One region of the Gracilibacillus salinarum genome, then DNA from elsewhere that is predicted to be linked to it. Evidence: riboswitches for the same ligand, from Rfam matches in the RefSeq annotation. Region 1 holds a riboswitch; each other region holds the start of a gene.

Region 1 (4,206 bases):
TCATCTTCTTTACGTGCTGCAATGACATTCACGTAAGGAGAATCAGAACCTTCAAGAATTAAAGCATCATCGGTAGGGACTAAATCGGCTTCGATCGCATAGTTAGTGTTGATCGCAACTAGAGCGTCAGCTTCGCGATTATAGAATTCTGGCAAGAAGCCTGCATCAACGTCAGTTTCAAATTCTAAATTTAATGGATTTTCAACAACATCTTTTACAGTTGCGTCAACTGGATCTACACTTTCATCAAGTTTGATTAAGTCTTTATTTTGTAAAAGTGATAATACACGACCATGATCAGCAACAGAGTTACTCATGATAACGACAGTACCTTCTTTGATATCATCGACACTCTTAATGTTTTTTGAATAGATTCCCATTGGCTCGATATGGATACCACCCATATTCACAAAATCGAATCCTTTTTCCTCCATTTGTGATTCAAGGTACGGAATGTGCTGGAAATAGTTTGCATCTAATGTGCCACTATCTAAGTCATCGTTTGGGAATACATAGTCCTGGTATTCTTCAATGGTAAGTTCAATACCTTCTTCTTCTAGTAACGGTTTTGCCTCTTCTAAAATTTCAGCGTGTGGAACACTTGTAGCTCCGACAGTTAATTCGGTAGGTCCTTCTGCATTCTGGTTATCTTCTTCACTTGTACCGCAAGCTGCTAGAGCAAAAAGCAGCAGTGCCAATAATAATGTAACTAATTTTTTCACGATAGATCATCCCTTCTTATTTTTTTATCACGGCGCTAACCGTTAGTAATACCTCCACTGATTGAAGTTTCACTTTATCGTTTGTCTATCTTCTTGGATAGGAAATCCCCAATAAATTGGAATATAAATACAATGATAATGATGAGAATCGTACATGCCAGAATCACATCAAAATCGCGACGTTGGAAACCTTGTAAGTAAGCTAAGCTTCCAAGTCCACCTGCACCAATAGCTCCAGCCATTGCGGTATAGCCGATTAAGGCAATCGCTGTTACGGTCAAGCCTGAAATAAGGGCCGGTAATGATTCAGGTAGCAAAACTTTGAAAATAATTGTAGATGTTTTTGCACCCATTGCTTTTGCCGCTTCGATTACACCTTTGTCTACTTCTTTCAATCCGATTTCAACTAAACGAGCATAGAACGGAGCTGCACCAATGATTAAGGCAGGTAATGCTGCTTTCCATCCTCTGATCGTACCAACTAAAAAGTCTGTGAATGGGAATAGGAGCAATATTAATATAATGAACGGAATCGCCCGGAATATGTTAACAAACGCAGCTGTTACAAAATTGATTGGCCGATTTTGCCATAGGTTACCTCTCTCCGTAAGGAATAAAAGTAAACCGAGTAAGATTCCAAAGATTAACGTACCGATAACGGAGACGATCGTCATATAAAATGTTTCTGCTGTTGCTTCCCATAAATCTGCAGGAATGACATTCGGAAACCATTCTTTAAACATGCTTTAACACCTCAACTTCTACACCTTCATTTTGCATAAAGTCCAGGGACTGTTTGATCACAGCATTATCGCCATTTACCTCAATAAACAATGTCCCATAGGCACCTTCCTGTGTAGGAGAAATCGAGCCTTGCAAAATATTAATTTCGACATCGAATTTCTTAGATACTTCACTAATTAGTGCGCGTTTTGCACTGTTGCCGATAAAGTGTACTTTGACAACTTCAGTGTCATCGCGATCATTAATGAAAGCCGCCAGATTGTTCTTGTCATGCTCTAACGGATTTAACTGCTGGACAAAACGTTGTGTCGTTTTTGATTGTGGTTTGACAAACACATCCAATACTTCACCAGACTCTACAACTTTCCCGTTTTCCATGACAGCAACACGATGACATATTTGCTGGATAACGTGCATTTCATGGGTAATCAAGATTATCGTTAATCCTAATTTTTTATTAATGGAGACCAACAGATCCAAAATGTCATCTGTTGTTTCAGGATCCAAAGCGGAAGTTGCTTCATCACATAACAACACTTCAGGGTCATTTGCGAGTGCTCTGGCAATTCCGACTCTTTGCTTTTGGCCACCACTTAGTTGCGATGGATAATTTTCTTCTTTGCCTGAAAGTCCGACAAGATTGATTAATTCAAGCACTTTTTCTTTTCTTTTTGCTTTTGGAACGCCAGCGATTTCTAATGGAAATGCAATATTGTCATATACGGTGCGCGACCATAACAGGTTAAAATGCTGAAAAATCATTCCGATCTTTTGTCGCTTATTTCGCAATTCGTTGTGTTGCATCTTGGTAATATCTTTATCATGAATCACTACTGATCCATCGGAAGGTTCTTCGAGACGGTTGATTAACCGGACAAATGTACTTTTTCCAGCACCACTATAGCCAATTACACCAAAGATTTCGCCTTTATCTATTGTTAACGAGACATCATCCACCGCCTGAACGGATTGTGTTTTTGTCTGATATAATTTCGACAAATTTTTTATTTTAATCATAGTTTCACACTCCTTTGCCTTCATGCCGTCAGCTTACTATATATTGTGAGCCAACCGCATAAAAAAATCCCTTCTGTACATAAGAGGACAGAAAGGAAGTTCATTCTTTGTCCTCTCATCTATCAAAGCACACTGCACTTCGTAGGATTTAGCACCTATCAGCTTTCTGACGGTTGCCGGGTTTCACAGGGCCAGTCCCTCCACCACTCTTGATAAGAGATTTCCGCATTCAATTAATTTAAACAATATCGTATCATGTCGAAATTAATTCGTCAATTGGTTTTAGAAAAGTAAAATAATTCAGATTTTTCAGTTAATATCGGTGCTATAATAGCTTAGGGAAAAGGGGGATAATGATGAAAAAATTACTAGTATGGATGTGTATGATTATCGTCGCTGCAGGATGTTCCAATAAATCAGATGGTGCAACGATTGTGGTAAATGATGAGATTGCTTATAATCAAACCATCCAGGATTTACAGTTAGGATATATGACGAGTTTTGATTTACAAATGGATGATGAGCAAAATAATGAAATCACCGTTTGGGTTGAAGAATATCTAGATGGAGAAAGAGAACATGAAACACTAATGGAAACAGTTTTGATGGCCTCCGAGAGTAAGCGCTCAATCGGTATGGGAGTATTAGATTTATCAGATGAAAGTAAAAAGATCATTCTCTATGAAAAGGAAGGATCAGATATATCCAGCAGTTGGACGACCGTAAAAATACCAGTGAATGAAGAAGGCATCAAAGAAATGGATACAGTAGTAGGGGAGGAGAAGGTAGAAATACTACCTGGAGAAACAAAAATATTAGCTGCATATCGTGAGACAGCAGGAAATGCAATAAACCCATTACAATTCGAAGATCAGGCACTTTTCGAAAAGATGATAGCAGATTCATCATTTGTGCTTGTTCTCAAAATGAAGATCGAGCAAAAAGAGAAATGAAGCGAGACTAAATAGAGAAATAGCCCTGATAGGTCATCAGTATAGAACTAAAAACATATAAAATAGGAAAGATAAATTCCCAATCGGACAATTCACAACAATCCGAGCGCCTATTGTCCGAAAGAACCCTCCAACCGGACAACACCGAGTCAATATGAGTGCCTATTGTCCGATAGAAGGCTTCAACCGGACAACTCCGTGTCGATATGAGCGTCGATTGTCCGATAGAAAGCTTCAACCGGACAATCCACATCAATCCGAGTGCCAATTGTCCGATAGAACCATCTTATCCATACGAAACAATTAACTAATTAATAGAAACAGTATTATAATCGTGATAGTTTGCTAAACAAAGCTTCGTAAAACAGGATATCCACTATGCAGGCACGTCTTACATACAAAAAAAGCCTCAGCTAAATGCCAAGACTTTTCAATGAACAATTAATTAATCAATGATTGTAAGGGAGCAGGGATTCTGCCGCCTCGTTTAATAAATTTGTCAGGTGCGAACTGGTTCACGCCAATAATTGGGGCGCGTCCAAGCAAGCCGCCGAATTCTACTGTTTCGCCTTCTTCCTTACCGATGACAGGGATGACACGGACTGCGGTTGTTTTTTTATTAATCATACCAATCGCTGCTTCATCGGCAATGATGGCTGCTAGTGTTTCTGGTGATGCTTTACCTTCTAGTGCAATCATATCGAGTCCGACAGAGCAGACACACGTCATCGCTTCTAATTTAGCGAGATTTAGTGACCCATCTTCAATTC
Region 2 (4,206 bases), 870 kb from region 1:
ACGTGTCTAACAGTATCGTAGCACAATTGTTATTCTTAGCGGCAGAAGATCCTGATAAAGATATTTCTTTATACATTAACTCACCAGGTGGCTCCATTACAGCGGGTATGGCGATTTATGATACCATGCAATTCATCAAACCAAATGTTTCTACCATCTGTATTGGTATGGCAGCATCTATGGGTGCTTTCCTACTTGCAGCAGGTGAGCCTGGTAAACGTTTTGCACTGCCTAACAGTGAAGTTATGATTCACCAGCCACTTGGCGGCACACAAGGTCAAGCGTCTGATATTCAGATCCATGCAAATCGTATTATCGAGATGCGTAAAAAACTAAACCAAATTCTTGCGGAACGCACTGGTCAACCACTAGAGGTAATCGAAAAAGATACAGATCGTGATAATTTCATGACAGCTGAACGTGCAAAAGAATATGGTTTAATCGATAAAGTAATGGAGCATAAACCATCTGATTTAAATTAAGTTAATCTAGAAAAAGTGGCGAAGTTTTAACTCGCCACTTTTTTTATTTACATGTTAAAAGAAAATTTGGCTTAAAACTGAGAAAATAATATACAAGTTCTTATAATACGGATTATGTATAGCTGCTTTATGCTTGCTGATAATTTCGAAATGATACATGTGCCAGGATTCCTTCTACCAACCACTTCGCGTCCTGCAGGCACGGATGGAGCTAGACCACTACTTGATTTACTTCTTTGCTGCCTTGCACCGAGGAAGCCTACTTCGAAACATTACTAGTAGACACAGGTGCAGACGTTGTGGATCTTCAACGCCTACCTGGTTGGCCTACGCTAGCGTAGTTACTCAACAATCTTTGGATCAGTTAGCATATTGATTGCATCCATAAATATCAGCATTTAATAACATAATGCTTAGAATCACTGCTTTTAGCTGTTATATACGTTGTAGCACTTCCTTAAGCGTAGGAAATAGGCGGAGACTCCCGTGGAATCAGCACGAGCTGAAGATCCACTTCATTTGTGCCTGTGTCTGCAAGTATTGCTTCGAAGTGAGCTTCCTCGGTACAAGGCAGCAAAGAAGTATTACAGGTAGTAGCCTAGCTGAAGCCGTGCCCACAGGACGCGGAGCCTATTTCCGGAGCTTTGCTAAGCAGATGAAATCTATCAAAATCACTACAATGTTAGAGAGTTTTACTTTGCATAATCCGTATTACAGGTATTTGTATTAAGATTGGCTGTAATTATCCGGTTTTATTTTTCCATGTTAAGCAAGCCAAATTGCTTCAAACGGACAAGCTGTAACCATCAGCCATTCAACACAATAATTAATAATATAAAAGAAACTTTCACTAATTCATCTTTTGTAACGCACTTGATCACTAGTACGTAAACCAGTCCTGTAACAAGATCTTCACCTACCAGCAGCATCGTGATGATATCTAAAAGCGGGAGTGCTTCTGCAAGTATATCTACTTTCGTCTCCATGTCCGTCACCCTTTTCTGTTACATCGTATTTCGAGCGGCGTCAAAAGGTGCAACCCCTTGACGCACAGGCATTTTATGGTAATTAATAATATTCAAAATATTTGTTGACACCATTTTCAGAACATGCTAAAGTATATCTAACAAATGATAAACATAAGTAAACAACTCGGAATTGAATAGATTCTTATCCAGAGAGGTGGAGGGACATGGCCCTTTGATGCCTCGGCAACCATTAAGTGTCTGTTCACTTAATACAGGTGCCAATTCCACTGAGCGTTTAAGCTTGGAGAGATAAGAGAGCGAAGCCATTAGTTAAGTCTCTCTATCTCAAATAGCGAGATTTTTTTAATGATTACAACTAAATAGGTAAACTCTTATCCAGAGAGGCGGAGGGACTGGCCCGATGATGCCCGGCAACCATTAAGCAAATGCTTAAAAGGTGCTAATTCCTGCAGGTATTATCCTGACAGATAAGAGGAAGACTTCTGCATAGCTAATAAAAGCCTTCTTCTTATGAAGAAGGCTTTTTAATAATTAGAAAAGATTAAATTTTTTGAAAACTTGGGGAGGAAATAAACATGCCAAATTACAAGCATTCAACGTATGATCCAGAAACTATTCATTTACACGGCGGGCAGGCACCAGATCCAACAACAGGATCAAGAGCAGTGCCGATCTATCAATCTACTTCTTACGTGTTCCATGATACAGAGCATGCGGAACGGTTATTTGCACTGGATGAGCCTGGAAATATTTATTCCCGAATTGGTAATCCAACTGTAGACGTTTTTGAAAAGAGAATGGCGCTGTTGGAAGATGGAGTTGCAGCTGTTGCCACGTCATCCGGGATGTCTGCCATCACGCTTTCGATTTTGAATCTTGCTAGTGCAGGTGATGAAATTGTAGCAGGTGTGAACTTATATGGTGGTACGTATAATTTGTTTAATATAACGTTGCCAAGATACGGTATTAACGTAAAATTCGTCGATCCAACCGATCCAGAGAACTTTAAAGCAGCGATTAACGAAAATACGAAAGCTGTTTACGGTGAGATTATTGGGAATCCTGGTTTACAAGTGTTAGATATAGAAAGGGTATCAGATATTGCTCATGATGCGGGAATTCCTTTAATAATTGATAACACCTTCGCAACCCCATTTGGTTGTAAGCCGATTACATTAGGAGCGGACATTGTCGTTCATTCTGCAACAAAATGGATCGGGGGTCATGGTACTTCCATTGGTGGTGTAATTGTCGACGGAGGAAGATTTAACTGGAATTCAGAAAAATATCCAGCGTTTACAGAACCAGATCCAAGTTACAACGGTATCCGTTATGCGGTTGACTTTGGTACATTAGCCTTTATAACGAAGGTTCGCGTCCAGCTGTTAAGAGATTTTGGTGCTGCTTTAAGTCCATTCAATGCCTTCCAGCTATTGCAAGGGCTTGAAACACTTCACTTAAGAGTGGAACGACATAATCGTAATGCCCAGGAATTAGCGGAATATTTACACCAGCATGAAGCGGTAGAATGGGTGAGATATCCAGGCTTGGAAAACCATCCGTCTCATGAACTGGCAACGCGTATTCTGAATAACGGCTTTGGGTCGATTATCGTCTTCGGAATTAAAGGAGGACGTGACGCTGGACGCGACTTGATTAACAATGTAGCGCTATGGTCACATGTAGCAAACGTAGGGGATGCTAAATCCTTAATTATTCACCCGGCATCGACTACACATCAGCAATTAACAAAAGAAGAACTGGATAAAACAGGTGTATCCGAAGAATTAGTGCGTTTATCTGTTGGTATTGAATCGATCCGTGATATTCAAAACGACTTAGATCAAGCCCTAGTAAAAGCAACGGGAATCGGAACGGAAAAAGAAAAACAAATTGTTGTTAATGACGAAGGTATCATTAAATGGGCATTGAATTCACCATATGAACGTTATCAGGAAAATGGTGAAGAGCAAACTCGTCAAAAAACACTAGCAATCGTTGGATTAAGTGGAAAAGAAGCACGACCTAGCTATCGTCTTGCTAGAAAAATGCAACGTCTAGGCTATAAAATTATACCGGTAAACCCGAGAGAAACAGAGATTCTAGGTGAAAAAGCCTATCCTGATCTTAAGAGTGTTCCAGTGGATATCGATATTGTGCAAGTGTTCCGCAGTCCTGATGCAGCTATCGAAATTGCCAAAGAAGCAATCGAAGTGAATCCAAAAGTATTCTGGCTGCAAGAAGGTGTAGTATCACCGAAAGCAGAACAAGTAGCTTTAGAAGGTGGTCTGCAAGTTGTCCATAACCGTTGTACGTATAAAGAAGCACAACGTTTAAGAGGTACCATTTCGACTTATGCATGTGAAATTTAAACAAGAAAATAAGGGGGCAAAATCATGAGTAAAGCACCACTAATTGATTTCAGAAGTTTTCTTGCGATTGCCGTTTTCGGAATTATTGTTTTCTTCGCTGTTGGATGTTCATCCAGCAGTGAAGCTGAAACAAAACCGTCTGAAATCAGATTGGACTATGCTTACTATTCGCCAACCAGTTTGGTGTTAAAGAAATTTGGCTGGGCAGAGGAAGCATTTGCTGAGGAAGATATTGATGTATCCTGGACATTAAGTCAAGGGAGTAACAAAGCGATTGAATTTTTGAATAGTGATAGTGTTGACTTTGGCTCGACAGCAGGTGCAGCAGCACTTATAGCAGAATCAAATGGTGTACCGCTGGAG
Region 3 (4,206 bases), 1.6 Mb from region 1:
GCAGAAAAAGCTATTAGAAGAATTAATCGTAGAGGCATTGCCAAGTCAAGCAAAACAAAAATTACCGTTTCTAAAAACTTTGGATTTTATTACGGAAGGACAAAATGTCATTCTTACAGGATCACCAGGTACAGGTAAGTCACATATTGCCATAGGATTAGGTATGGAAGCATGCTTAGCTGGATATAGAGTGTTTTTTGCGACGGTACCCTCGTTAATTAACCAGCTTAAGGAACATCGTTCGGAGAGAACACTGCGATCATTTGAATTGAAATTTGAAAAATATGATTTGGTTGTTCTCGATGAATTAGGTTATATCTCATTTGACAAAGAAGGTGCAGAATTATTATTTTCTCACCTATCGTTAAGAGCAGGAAGGAAATCAACCATTATTACAAGCAACCTGTCATTTCTAAAATGGCAGGAGATTTTCCACGATCCAGTACTTACTGCCGCATTAACAGACCGTTTAACACACAAATCACATGTGTTAAACATGAATGGGCCTTCTTTCAGAATGAAAGAAACGGAGGATTGGCTAAAAACAAGTGCTGAGGAAGTGGCTCAAATTTAAATTGCGATTTGGCTCACTTTTCACTTGCGAAATACACAACGTAGATAAAATATTTCAAAATGACCGTTTTCCATACAGCCTTAGTTGACATAATCCATATTATAGTTACCTATCTCCTATTCAGCATGATTACTTCTACGACTGTACTTATATACTTTCTTTGCTTAAAATAAATAACAAACACCTGGGAAACACCATCATTTGTCTTCTTTCTTTTTAAACACTACAAATCTTGTTACGCTGCTTACCACTTTTGGTTCCTTTCTCGATAAACGATACAAATCTCGCACTGCTCCTCACCACTTTTGGTTCCTTTCTAAATAAACGATACAAATCTCGCACTACCTCACACCACTTTTGATCCCTTTCTCGATAAACGATACAAATCTCGCACTACCTCTCACTACTTTTGGTCCCTTTCTCAATAAACGGTACAAATCTCGCACTACCTCTCACTACTTTTGGCTCCTTTCTTATCTCGCTACTGAGAGGAATTATCTATTTTTCATTCTTATCAGCAAGTACCGTAGTTTTTCCTATACTTGCTACATTCAAGACTTTCATTACATCGCGCTTCTTTATCGCTAAAATTTTCCTGCCACAGAACAAAGGCGCAAGCGCCCGTTTAGAGACGTAGCGAGTGGAGCGAATCAACTGAGATAAAGGAATCACGGTGAACTTGCGAATCGATGATGACTTATCGTAGGGCGATTTCGCGAAGTCGCCTAGTCTCTGGGCGCTGGAGCCGGACGTGGCCGATTCTGTCAGCGAAACATCATATAGCCTAAAATTTATACTTTCCTGACACATAAAAAAATACAACAGGGAAACTTCCCTCCTGTTGTATTATAAAATCGTGATGCGGTTTTTGGCTGGTGTTCTTGGTACTGGTGTTTGGGATTTGGATGGGTAACCGACATGAATTTGTCCTACCACACGTTCATTGTCCTGCAAACCGATTAATGCTGCTGTCTCCTCACAGAATGCCAATTTACCAGACTTCCAAAATACGCTTAAGCCCTGCTCCCAGGCTAATAGACTGAAGTTTTGCAGTAAACAGCTTGAGGATGCATAGTCTTCTTCTTGAAGTTTTTCCTGTTTGTGTAATGTATTAATGACAAAGAAAATAAAAGGTACATTCATCACCTTTTGATATGCATTATCACCTATCACTTTCAGATCTTCTTCTGAAGCATTATGGCTTTTTGCTTTTGCCACTTCCCGATTAATTTCGGCTAATTTTTGTTTTGTTTCCTCTTGCAGAAATACAAAACGCCAAGGTTCTGTCATTTTATGATTGGGTACCCAAACAGCCGTCTCCAACATTTCTTCTATTTGTTCTATCGACACTTCCTTATCTAAATACGAGCCGATTGAGCGGCGTTCTTTAATTAACTGTTGTAAACTCATGAAGGCTCTCCCCTCTGTTAATGATAATCATTTTCAACTATTTTAATCTTATCACAGCTGTGTATACTGTCAAGCAAACTAAATTTTCTGAAACTTTTTCCAAAAAATACTTGTAATTGAATTGTTTTTAATGTAATATACTTACAAAAGTTACTAACAATTACATACTTTCTTATCCAGAGAGGTGGAGGGACTGGCCTGACGATACCTCAGCAACCGTCATATTAATGACAAGGTGCTAATTCCAGCAAGCGCAAAGCTTGAAGATGAGAGACATTTACCAATCTATCTCCGTCTTTAAGTAGACGGGGATTTTTTATTTTGCAGAAAAGAGGTGATTCTCCTTGCCAGACATTCTTACTAGTTTAAGAGATCGTTTGGTTGTGGCAGATGGCGCGATCGGCACCCTGCTCTATGCTCATGGTGTTGATCGATGCTTTGAATCGTACAACTTAAGTCATCCAGATGACATCTTACGTGTGCATCAATCCTATCTTGATGCCGGTTCCGAAGTGATTCAAACCAATACGTATGGTGCCAATTATATTAAACTGACACGCTTCGGATTGGAAGATCGTGTCCATCATATTAATTCCAAAGCGGTCAAAATCGCCAAAAGTGCAGCAGGCGATAAGGCGGCCGTACTCGGTACAATGGGTGGTATACGAGGTGTACAAAAGTTAGTAGCTTCGCGGAAAGAAATTGTCCGCAGTTTCAAGGAACAGCTCTTCACCCTTTTACTCGAAGGTGTTGATGGGATTCTACTTGAAACCTATTATGACTTCGAAGAGATCCAGGAAGCATTACAAATTGCCCGTGCAGAGACGAATATACCAATCATTACTAACGTCTCCATGCATGAACCGGGCGTTTTGGAAAATGGTATCAGCCTTCCCTATGCATTAGCTAAATTGGAAGATTCAGGGGCTGATGTCGTTGGTGTCAATTGTCACCTTGGGCCATATTACATGCTTAAAGCATTGGAATCTGTGCCTTTATTAGAAAAAGCATACCTGGCTGCTTATCCGAATGCCAGCCTGCCCGCCTATGAAAACGGGAAATTGGTGTATAGCGAACGCACCCAATATTTTGAACAGTGTGCCAAAGACTTCCGTGATCAAGGTGTCCGGTTACTCGGTGGCTGTTGTGGTACGACACCTGAGCATATCCGTGCTTTTAAAGATGGTGTTAAAGATTTAACACCATTAAAAGAAAAAGAAGTCAAAACCATTACGTTCACACCTGAACAACAAGCAACACCGCCACAACATGCTACTTTGGCCGATAAAGCCAGGCAGGATCATACAGTAATAGTCGAACTGGACGCACCAAAACATTTAGATACGAATGACTTCATCGAAGGTGTCTTTGCCTTGGAAAAAGCCGGTGTGGATGCCATTACATTAGCAGACAATTCGTTAGCTACACCAAGAATCAGTAATGTCGCCATGGCAGTCAAAATGAAAGAGCTTGGATGTAAGGTAAAACCGCTGATTCATTTAACTTGCCGCGATCGCAATTTAATTGGATTGCAATCACACTTATTAGGCATGCACACATTAGGATTCGATGAAATTCTTGCCATCACTGGCGATCCGACACGCATTGGCGGGTTCCCAGGCGCGTCCTCTGTATTTGATGTAACGTCTTTTGAATTAACCAGATTGATCAAACAATGTAATCAAGGATTATCTTTCTCTGGCAGCTCATTGAAAACCAAAACCAATTTTCAAGTGGCAGCAGCTTTTAATCCGAACGTTGCCAACCTTGAAAAAGCAGTAAAACGGATGGAGAAAAAAATCAAGCATGGCGCTGATTATTTTCTCACTCAACCGATTTTTAATCATGAACAAATCATTCAATTACACCGGTTAACGAAACACATTGACAAACCGATATTTATTGGCATCATGCCACTCACCTCTCATCGCAACGCAGAATTTCTACATAATGAAGTACCAGGCATGAAGCTGTCAGACGAAGTTCGATCACGCATGCAGCAGCATCAGAACAAAGAGGACAGCCGCAGAGAAGGAATCAATATTGCGAAAGAATTAATTGATACAGCCGTTCAATACTTTCACGGCATCTATATTATTACACCATTTATGCACTATCCGGCGACAGCCGAATTAACAGAATATGTACACCAGCAAACCAAAGCTGTAACGAAAATATAAATCGAAAAGGAGTTTTTTTAATGACTACTATTTTAAGCGCAA
Region 4 (4,206 bases), 870 kb from region 1:
TGCAATAGCTGGTCCTCTTTTTGAAGCCTTTATGGAAGAGGCCGTACGAGATCGTATCAATGATTGTGAGGGCACCCTGCTAATTACTGATCAGGATCTAGTGAAACGTGTACCTAGAGAAGATATTCCATCATTAGAAACCGTTTTGTTTGTAGAAGATATTGAAGAAGAGCCATTAAAGCCAGTCCAAGGAGAACCGTATACTGAATGGCTGGATTGGGAAGATGGCCTGATCATTCATTATACGAGTGGATCTACAGGAAAACCGAAAGGGGTATTGCACGCACACCGGTCCATACAGCATCATATTGTAACCGGTAAGTGGGTTTTGGATATTAAAGATGATGATGTTTATTGGTGTACGTCTCACCCAGGTTGGGTAACGGGCAGTGTGTATGGTTTGCTCGCCCCATTATTAAATCGGGCGACGGTTGTGATTCAAGGTGGTCGATTCAGCGCAGAAAATTGGTACGCATTAATTGAAGAGTTAGGTGTAACGATCTGGTACAGTGCGCCAACAGCTTTTCGAATGCTCTTGTCTAAAGGAGATCTATATAAAAAGTATGATTTGTCTTCGGTGAGACACGTGTTAAGCGTCGGAGAACCGTTAAACCCTGAAGTGATTCAGTGGGCATGGAACAGCCTCAACGTTCGAATCCATGATACATGGTGGATGACTGAAACAGGAGGACATTTAATCGTAAACCTTCCATCAGAAAAAATTAAACCTGGATCGATGGGGCGTGCTTTTCCTGGTGTTGAAGTCGGGATTTTGGACGAAGAAGGTAAGGAACTGCCGAGTGGAGAAATTGGTCAATTGGCGGTCCGTACGCCTTGGCCAGGTCTAATGAAGGAAATATGGGGTAATCAAAATAAATTCCAGTCGTATTTCCAATATGAAGGCTGGTATATTTCAGGCGACTTAGCCTTACAGGATGAGGAAGGCTATGTATTCTTCCAAGGTCGTAACGATGATATGATCAACTCAGCAGGGGAACGGATTGGGCCGTTTGAAGTAGAAAGTAAATTAATTGAGCATCCTGCCGTAGAAGAAGCTGGGGTTATCGGAAAGCCAGATGAATTACGTGGAGAGTTAGTGAAAGCATTTATCTCTCTCAGAGCGGGATACGAGCCAACTGATGCATTACTGGAAGAAATTCGCTTGTTTGTACGACGTCATTTATCTGCCCATGCTGCGCCAAGAGAGATAGAAGTAATGGATGAATTGCCGAAGACGAAAATCAGTGGAAAAATTTTAAGAAGAAAGTTAAAAGCACTCGAAATAGAAAGAGCTACTAAAGTGACAAATTAAATCATATAGATACTCTTATGAAGAGAGGTGGAGGGACTGGCCCGATGAAACCCGGCAACCTTAAGTGATCCGCTTAAAAGGTGCTAAATCCTGCAAACACATTGTTTGAATAATAAGAGGGAGATAATACATCTGCTCCTCCAATATAAGAGGGGCTTTTTGTTTCCCTGAACCAACTAGGAGGAATAAAAAATGGCAAAAGCAACGGTTAAAAAAAGCAAAGTAACAGCATTGGAGAAATTAGCGGAGCAACAGCTTACCCAATCTTCCAAACTGTTTCTAGAAGAAATTACGTCACAGAAGGTTCATTCTACTTCTTTTATATTACATCGAAATACAGAGGCAAATGGCAATATATCACCCTTTATTTTAGGATCTGTAAGTGCGCAAACCTACTTTCATGAGGATGGTGAACTGGCAACAGCTCTTGCAGCAAAGAACCAAGGTGTTCCGTTTATAGTCAGCAGCCACTCTTCTTACAGTATAGAGGATATCGCAGATGCAGTGCCGGGAAGTGAGTTATGGTTTCAGGCACATCTGTTTCATGATCGTGATTTGACAAAGCACTTTATTCAACGTGCAGAATTAGCCGGCTACCAAGCCATCGTCGTTTCTTTATCTAATGATGTCGTCCATCAGACTGCTGATAAAGAGGCGAGAGGTACGACCAATTTTGTAGTGGATCCGATTTTTGCGAAAAAAAATCATCATAATAACCAATCGATAGCAGAGCAAGTAGCAAATGAGTATCAAAATCGTCATGTTACATGGGATGACATCAGATATATTAAACAATTTACAAATCTTCCAGTATTTATTTATGGTGATTTGTCCATTGATGATGTAAGAGTTGCGTTACAGCAGCAAGTAGAAGGTATCATTTTCACTAATATAAGTCATGCCAATATTGATTTATTAGAACGTGTGAAAACAGTGGTAGGTGGGAATCTTAGCATTATTATCGAAACGGAGGTAAACACTAAAGAAGCCCTTGATCTGTATCTGCATCTTGGTGCAGATGCCGTTTCTGTACAGAGAAGTTACATTCATGGTTTGTCAACATCTGGTGTCCCGGGTGTAGAAGAAGTGATTGCTCAACTATTCACATAATTGTTATAAAATATCATATCATCAATGGCTCAAATGGGATATAGTATAAGTAGAACTATATCCCATTTTGTTGTGCTTATATATTGGGGAATGTAGTTAAAAAAAGGTTTGTTGAGAAAGGGTGGTTTGTGATGACTTATCAAACTACGAAATTAAGAAAAGTAGTTATAATCGGAACAGGCTTCGTCGGAACCAGTTATGCTTATGCATTATTAAATCAAGGTGTAGTCAATGAACTAGTCTTGATTGACCTTAATGAGAATAAAGCAGAGGGGGAAGCACGTGATCTGAATCATGGTATGCCTTTTGGTAACCCAATGAAAATTAAAGCTGGGAGTTATCAGGATTGTCATAATGCAGATTTAGTTGTGATTACAGCAGGAGCAAATCAAAAACCTGGAGAAACAAGATTGGACCTAGTCGACAAGAACGCTCGTATATTTAAAGGCATTGTTAACAGCGTTATGGATTCAAACTTTAAGGGTATATTCGTGATTGCGACAAATCCTGTTGATATTCTAACTCAGATTACCCGAGAAATCTCAGGATTACCGAAGGAACGGGTCATCGGATCTGGAACCATTTTGGATACGGCTAGATTCCGATATTTATTAGGAGAGCATTTTCAAGTCGATGCTCGTAATATACATGCTTACATTATGGGAGAGCATGGTGATTCAGAATTGCCAGTGTGGAGTCATGTTCAGATTGGTGGCGTTCCATTGTCTCAATATGCTGGGATTGATGATTTATATCATCACCAGGAAATGACTGAGCTGTTCCAGAATGTTCGTGACGCTGCTTATCATATTATTGAGCGAAAAGGAGCAACCTATTACGGAATCGGTTTAGGCTTAGTCCGTCTGACCCGTGCGATATTAAATAATGAGAATGCTGTATTAACCGTTTCTGCCTATGTAGATGGTCAATACGGATTAGAGGATATCTATTTAGGCGTACCAGCTATATTAAATGAAAATGGCATTCGGGAAGTAATGGAGTTAAGATTGAGCGACAAAGAAGCAGAACAATTACACCAATCTGCAAAAGTTTTACGAGAAATGCTCAAAGTCGGATTGAACGCCATTAAGTGATAAACTGAACAGCTGGTGAATAATGACGGTTTATTCTAACATTATTATAGTAGAGGGAAGATTAAAGGTAGAAGTACACAGTTAAAGTAATGAGCAGATAATGCATCGTGTTACCCGTATGCATCAATTTACTCTTCGGACTTCTGTACGATTACCATAGGCCAACTACGCAAGACACAAAGTGGTTGGCCGGACGATATGCTATTTGATAATAATAAATGTGTTCCCCCTCAGAAAGGAGTGCAAAGATGAAATTAACACTATACGGAAAAGAACACTGTTCCTTGTGCACTGATGCTTACCATATATTAGAAATGCTGCAACAGGATTTTTTGTTTGAAATAGAAGAAGTCGATATTTATAATGAAGATGAGTTGTTAGAAGCTTTCCACCTGATGATCCCAGTCCTTAAAGATCAAGAAACGGTCATCGACACGGGCATAATCGACATCCAAACTGTCGAAAACTATCTATTATCGAAAAATAATTCAGAAAATAGTTGAGCACAGGTGAAGCTTTTGATACAATTATTTACGGAAGTTAATTTTTTTTGTTCTGAGTGGGACGGAATGCGACTAGGAGGGACAAAAATCCCCCGGTAGAGTATAAAGGAGCGTTTCCGATTGAAGGATTTGTTAGCAATACAAGAAAAATTGTTCCCTGACTTATTGGATGTTATGCAGAAGAGAT

What was found. Region 1 has a riboswitch for S-adenosylmethionine ahead of MUN87_RS17905 (methionine ABC transporter ATP-binding protein). Riboswitches for the same ligand answer to the same signal wherever they lie in the genome.
Region 2: another riboswitch for S-adenosylmethionine. It lies ahead of MUN87_RS21715 (PLP-dependent aspartate aminotransferase family protein); the one in region 1 lies ahead of MUN87_RS17905 (methionine ABC transporter ATP-binding protein).
Region 3: another riboswitch for S-adenosylmethionine. It lies ahead of MUN87_RS10205 (bifunctional homocysteine S-methyltransferase/methylenetetrahydrofolate reductase); the one in region 1 lies ahead of MUN87_RS17905 (methionine ABC transporter ATP-binding protein).
Region 4: another riboswitch for S-adenosylmethionine. It lies ahead of MUN87_RS21740 (alpha-hydroxy-acid oxidizing protein); the one in region 1 lies ahead of MUN87_RS17905 (methionine ABC transporter ATP-binding protein).

What each region holds. Positions count from the first base shown of each region.
Region 1 covers NZ_CP095071.1:3,814,079-3,818,284, forward strand. The annotation lists gene MUN87_RS17895 (MetQ/NlpA family ABC transporter substrate-binding protein) at 1-722, opposite strand, end outside; gene MUN87_RS17900 (methionine ABC transporter permease) at 797-1,465, opposite strand; gene MUN87_RS17905 (methionine ABC transporter ATP-binding protein) at 1,458-2,483, opposite strand; SAM riboswitch class I at 2,596-2,702, opposite strand; gene MUN87_RS17910 (hypothetical protein) at 2,837-3,436, shown strand; gene MUN87_RS17915 (PFL family protein) at 3,878-4,206, opposite strand, start outside.
Region 2 covers NZ_CP095071.1:4,680,418-4,684,623, forward strand. The annotation lists gene clpP (ATP-dependent Clp endopeptidase proteolytic subunit ClpP) at 1-482, shown strand, start outside; gene MUN87_RS21710 (hypothetical protein) at 1,289-1,468, opposite strand; SAM riboswitch class I at 1,650-1,766, shown strand; SAM riboswitch class I at 1,840-1,945, shown strand; gene MUN87_RS21715 (PLP-dependent aspartate aminotransferase family protein) at 2,047-3,843, shown strand; gene MUN87_RS21720 (aliphatic sulfonate ABC transporter substrate-binding protein) at 3,868-4,206, shown strand, end outside.
Region 3 covers NZ_CP095071.1:2,196,195-2,200,400, forward strand. The annotation lists gene istB (IS21-like element helper ATPase IstB) at 1-574, shown strand, start outside; gene MUN87_RS10200 (nitroreductase family protein) at 1,421-1,984, opposite strand; SAM riboswitch class I at 2,154-2,257, shown strand; gene MUN87_RS10205 (bifunctional homocysteine S-methyltransferase/methylenetetrahydrofolate reductase) at 2,329-4,164, shown strand; gene metE (5-methyltetrahydropteroyltriglutamate--homocysteine S-methyltransferase) at 4,185-4,206, shown strand, end outside.
Region 4 covers NZ_CP095071.1:4,687,316-4,691,521, forward strand. The annotation lists gene acsA (acetate--CoA ligase) at 1-1,312, shown strand, start outside; SAM riboswitch class I at 1,325-1,431, shown strand; gene MUN87_RS21740 (alpha-hydroxy-acid oxidizing protein) at 1,505-2,422, shown strand; gene MUN87_RS21745 (L-lactate dehydrogenase) at 2,554-3,516, shown strand; gene MUN87_RS21750 (glutaredoxin family protein) at 3,765-4,019, shown strand; partial or broken gene MUN87_RS22530 (hypothetical protein) at 4,194-4,206, shown strand, end outside.